DNA from 2 places in the Viridibacillus sp. FSL E2-0187 genome. Region 2 is predicted to be linked to the other one. Evidence: a T-box and tRNA genes for the amino acid it is inferred to sense, from the RefSeq annotation. Region 2 holds a T-box; the other holds one or more tRNA genes.
What was found. A T-box is a leader RNA that pairs with one kind of tRNA and senses whether it is charged. The one in region 2 lies ahead of trpS (tryptophan--tRNA ligase), so its partner is inferred to be a tRNA-Trp.
Positions count from the first base shown of each region.

Region 1: it encodes a tRNA-Trp, which carries the amino acid that the T-box ahead of trpS (tryptophan--tRNA ligase) is inferred to sense. The anticodon was not compared.

Region 1 is NZ_JBBOVG010000001.1:194,603-197,028, forward strand. It holds rRNA gene MHH85_RS00815 (23S ribosomal RNA) at 1-242, shown strand, start outside; rRNA gene rrf (5S ribosomal RNA) at 379-494, shown strand; tRNA gene MHH85_RS00825 (tRNA-Asn) at 506-580, shown strand; tRNA gene MHH85_RS00830 (tRNA-Ser) at 586-677, shown strand; tRNA gene MHH85_RS00835 (tRNA-Glu) at 700-774, shown strand; tRNA gene MHH85_RS00840 (tRNA-Val) at 790-865, shown strand; tRNA gene MHH85_RS00845 (tRNA-Met) at 888-964, shown strand; tRNA gene MHH85_RS00850 (tRNA-Asp) at 968-1,044, shown strand; tRNA gene MHH85_RS00855 (tRNA-Phe) at 1,074-1,149, shown strand; tRNA gene MHH85_RS00860 (tRNA-Thr) at 1,157-1,232, shown strand; tRNA gene MHH85_RS00865 (tRNA-Tyr) at 1,242-1,325, shown strand; tRNA gene MHH85_RS00870 (tRNA-Trp) at 1,338-1,411, shown strand; tRNA gene MHH85_RS00875 (tRNA-His) at 1,429-1,504, shown strand; tRNA gene MHH85_RS00880 (tRNA-His) at 1,549-1,624, shown strand; tRNA gene MHH85_RS00885 (tRNA-Gln) at 1,631-1,702, shown strand; tRNA gene MHH85_RS00890 (tRNA-Gly) at 1,711-1,785, shown strand; tRNA gene MHH85_RS00895 (tRNA-Cys) at 1,798-1,871, shown strand; tRNA gene MHH85_RS00900 (tRNA-Leu) at 1,914-1,995, shown strand; gene MHH85_RS00905 (helix-turn-helix domain-containing protein) at 2,279-2,426, opposite strand, start outside.
Region 2 is NZ_JBBOVG010000001.1:3,329,857-3,332,282, forward strand. It holds gene MHH85_RS16300 (peptide ABC transporter substrate-binding protein) at 1-55, opposite strand, end outside; gene MHH85_RS16305 (DUF3899 domain-containing protein) at 302-646, shown strand; T-box leader at 707-923, shown strand; gene trpS (tryptophan--tRNA ligase) at 970-1,959, shown strand; gene fabF (beta-ketoacyl-ACP synthase II) at 2,331-2,426, opposite strand, start outside.

The sequences.
Region 1 (2,426 bases), 3.1 Mb from region 2:
CGAGAGGACCGGGATGGACACACCGCTGGTGTACCAGTTGTTCTGCCAAGGGCATCGCTGGGTAGCTATGTGTGGACGGGATAAGTGCTGAAAGCATCTAAGCATGAAGCCCCCCTCAAGATGAGATTTCCCATTACGCAAGTAAGTAAGATCCCTCAAAGACGATGAGGTAGATAGGTTCGAGGTGGAAGTGTGGCGACATACGGAGCTGACGAATACTAATAGATCGAGGACTTAACCAAATTTTACTTAACTAACTTCAATGTAATTTATCCAGTTTTGAGAGAATAATAAAAAACTTTTCTAAAATAGCAAAAAACACTTGCTAAACTTTAAAAAAGATGGTATAATTATTCTTGTCCTTAGGTAATACAATAGTCTAGTGATGATGGCAAAGAGGTCACACCCGTTCCCATGCCGAACACGGAAGTTAAGCTCTTTAGCGCCGATGGTAGTTGGGGGTTTCCCCCTGTGAGAGTAGGACGTTGCTAGGCGATCATATTATTCCGAAGTAGCTCAGTGGTAGAGCATCCGGCTGTTAACCGGACGGTCGTAGGTTCGAGTCCTACCTTCGGAGCCATTTTTGGAGAGCTGTCCGAGTGGCCGAAGGAGCACGATTGGAAATCGTGTAGGCGAGTAACCTTGTCTCAAGGGTTCAAATCCCTTGCTCTCCGCCATACACATTCTAATTTATTAAATGGCCCCTTGGTCAAGCGGTTAAGACACCGCCCTTTCACGGCGGTAACACGGGTTCGAATCCCGTAGGGGTCACCATTTATAACATTATACGGAGGATTAGCTCAGCTGGGAGAGCACCTGCCTTACAAGCAGGGGGTCGGCGGTTCGATCCCGTCATCCTCCACCATTTAAATTAATAATACCATTATCGCGGGGTGGAGCAGTTCGGTAGCTCGTCGGGCTCATAACCCGAAGGTCACAGGTTCAAATCCTGTCCCCGCAACCAAATGGTCCGGTAGTTCAGTTGGTTAGAATGCCTGCCTGTCACGCAGGAGGTCGCGGGTTCGAGTCCCGTCCGGACCGCCATTTTTTAAAAAAGAATATTAAATTATTATGGGTCAGTAGCTCAGTTGGTAGAGCATTAGATTGAAGCTCTAAGTGTCGGCGGTTCGATTCCGTCCTGACCCACCATAATAATGCCGGTGTAGCTCAGTTGGTAGAGCAACTGACTTGTAATCAGTAGGTCGAGGGTTCGACTCCTTTCGCCGGCACCATGTTTTTCTGGAGGGGTAGCGAAGAGGCTAAACGCGGCGGACTGTAAATCCGCTCCTTCGGGTTCGGCGGTTCGAATCCGTCCCCCTCCACCATTTTTTTATTTTAGGGGCATAGTTTAACGGTAGAATAGAGGTCTCCAAAACCTTTGATGTGGGTTCGATTCCTACTGCCCCTGCCAATTTAAATTATATAATGGCGGTTGTGGCGAAGTGGTTAACGCACCTGATTGTGGTTCAGGCATTCGTGGGTTCGATTCCCATCAGTCGCCCCATTTAATTTTTGACAATAAAATAACTTAGATATAATAATATTATGGCGGTTGTGGCGAAGTGGTTAACGCACCTGATTGTGGTTCAGGCATTCGTGGGTTCGATTCCCATCAGTCGCCCCATATTATTGGGGTATAGCCAAGCGGTAAGGCAACGGATTTTGATTCCGTCATGCCCTGGTTCGAATCCAGGTACCCCAGTTAAATTTGCGGAAGTAGTTCAGTGGTAGAACACCACCTTGCCAAGGTGGGGGTCGCGAGTTCGAACCTCGTCTTCCGCTCCATTTTCTATTTACGGCGGCATAGCCAAGTGGTAAGGCACAGGTCTGCAACACCTCTACCACCGGTTCAAATCCGGTTGCCGCCTCCAATTATTTTTAAAATAACTACATATGATCTATAATAATATTATGCCGGTGTGGCGGAATTGGCAGACGCGCACGACTCAAAATCGTGTTCTTTCGAGAGTGTCGGTTCGACCCCGACCACCGGTATCCTAAATATAAATTTCCTTAAGAGTTCTCATTATGAGAGCTCTTTTTTTGTTGTTTAAATTTCTTTCTTTGAGGGAGTATCCATGGTGGAATTTAAGGTACAAGATATTCTAGAAGCACAGTCGTTCAATGTTAACTATAAAGGCGCAGTAGGTTCCTGCAATGTTTTATGAACTTAAAAAAGAGGAGGAAAGGGAGAAAGGACTAAAAGGAGAGGAGCAAAATTTCTCTCCTCTTTTTTAAAAGTAGTAGTTATAGAAACAAGATCAGGATTTATTGACTTTTACTCTGAAGAAACACATAAAAATTTAACAGGTGTACTTGTGAGATTCAACCAATAATGCGGACTACTAGAGTCGATGATAATGGAGTCATGTTCGTTTAAATGATATTCTTCATCATTTATTTGTACGGTCAGCTTGCCATCTAAA
Region 2 (2,426 bases):
AAACACTAAGAACAAGGATAAGACTTGATAGCCATACTAGTTTACTTTTCTTCATGTATAACTAATCCCCCTTGAATTTTCTGAAAAATCATTACATTGCTAATTATACATATTCAAAAAAAGTTGTACAGTAACCTTTTGATAAAAATGTCTTTTTTTGACGTATACTTGATTAGCAAATATGATAACATCAGCATTTATCAGCACAAAGTTCTAATATTCTGAATATATAATGATGTTAAATATTTTTGATTTTTCATCTTTTTTCAACTAAAATGAATACAGAATTGGGGGTTTTTGCTTGAAAAAGAAAGTTATTCTCTTCTTAACACTGCAATTTTTAATCGTAATCATCATGCTTTTCCAATATAAAATGCTGAGATTAATCGATTACATTAATGTTTCATTTATCGTTGGAGCTATTGTGCTTTTTATTGGACTTGCTACATATATTCTATCAACGGGCTTTTTTGACATTTTCACGGTTAGTATGCGAAAGGTTTTTGTTAAGTCATCTAGATTAGAGGATGTTAAAAGTATGAGAGCCCCATCTGAAATTGTTTCAATACCCTATTTGGGTATTTTACAAATCGGTGGAGCTACCATTTTGATGATGTTCATTTCCTTAATTTTTTATTATTTGTAATCTGTTGATGTTTACTTGATTTTTGGCTTTGTACTATATTATAATCACACAAAGTAATATAGAAAAACGAAGACGAAGAGTAGTACATTTATGTCGTATGTAAAGAGAGTCTGTGGTTGGTGCAAACAGATGATACGCTAAATGGAATGGACTTCCGAGTTAACTTTGCGAACCTTTATGTAGTAGCTCAGTTCGTTACCTCACGTTACGAGGATGAGTGGTCGATTTATCGACAAGCTTGGGTGGTACCGCGGATTCAACATCATTCGTCCCTATTTTAGGAGACGCATGATGTTTTTTTATATCCAAGGAGGAATTCAATTATGAAACGTATTTTTTCAGGTGTACAACCAACAGGTGTCATTACATTAGGTAACTACATCGGTGCTTTCAGACAGTTTACAACTTTGCAAGATGAGTACGATTGTATTTTTTGTATTGTAGATCAACACGCAATTACAATGCCACAAGATAGTAAAGAACTTCGTAACAGCATTCGCACACTTGCTGCAACATATTTAGCAACAGGTATTGATCCAGAAAAATCAACACTATTTATTCAATCAGAAGTACCTGCACATGCACAAGCTGGATGGATGTTGCAATGTATTTCTTACACTGGTGAACTTGAGCGTATGACACAATTCAAAGATAAATCTACTGGTAAAGATGCAGTTTCTGCAGGCTTACTTACTTACCCACCACTAATGGCTGGAGATATTCTTCTATATAACACAGACATCGTGCCAGTTGGTGACGACCAAAAACAACATTTAGAACTTACACGTGACTTAGCTGAACGTTTCAATAAACGTTACGGTAAAGTATTCACAATTCCTACTATTCAATTACCAAAAAATGGAGCTCGCATTAAGTCACTTCAAGAACCAACGAAAAAAATGAGTAAATCGGATGAAAACAAAAAAGCAACAATCCGCCTTCTAGATACTCCTAAAGAGATCGAGAAGAAAATTAAATCTGCTGTGACAGATTCTGAAGGCGTTGTTGCTTTCAATACTGAATCTAAACCTGGTGTCTCTAATTTACTAACAATTGAAGCATCATTAACAAATGAATCCATTGATAATCTTGTAGCAAAATACGCTGGGCTAGGTTATGGTGCTTTTAAAGCAGGCGTTGCTGAAAGTGTTATTAATCATCTAGCACCTATCCAAGAACGTTTTAACGAGTTAATCGACTCACCACAATTAGATGATATTTTAGACGCTGGTGCTGAAAAAGCGAATGCTATTGCAAGTGCAACAATCAAGAAAATGGAAGACGCGATGGGCCTTGGGAGAAATAGACGATAACTAGTCCAATACTTGAGCCGATGAAAATTTTGAAATCAACTGAATTCAGAATGAACATAAAAACGGCTGTCCAAGTATATCCTAGACCACGGTAGTTCAAATATAGAATCATATGTGTTGAACTTAATACAATCAGACCGTAAAAAGTTAAGAAAAATAGTAAGCGCATATGCATATTTCCTTTTCTAGTTTTTACTACTATATGAAAAAATGACTTCGTTATAACTAACGAGGTCATTTTTTATACGAAAATATGATGTTCTATTTAATTAATAATCTTCCACTTACTATAATGAAATACAACACTATTACAATAAAATTGCATAGATCAAAAACCACAGGGTATTCCCCCTGTGGTCATTTATAACTTATTAAAACTTTTTAAATAGTAGTGAAGCATTATGCCCACCAAAACCTAGTGAATTACTTAAAGCATAAGTAATTTCTTTTTCTCTAGCACCGTTGGC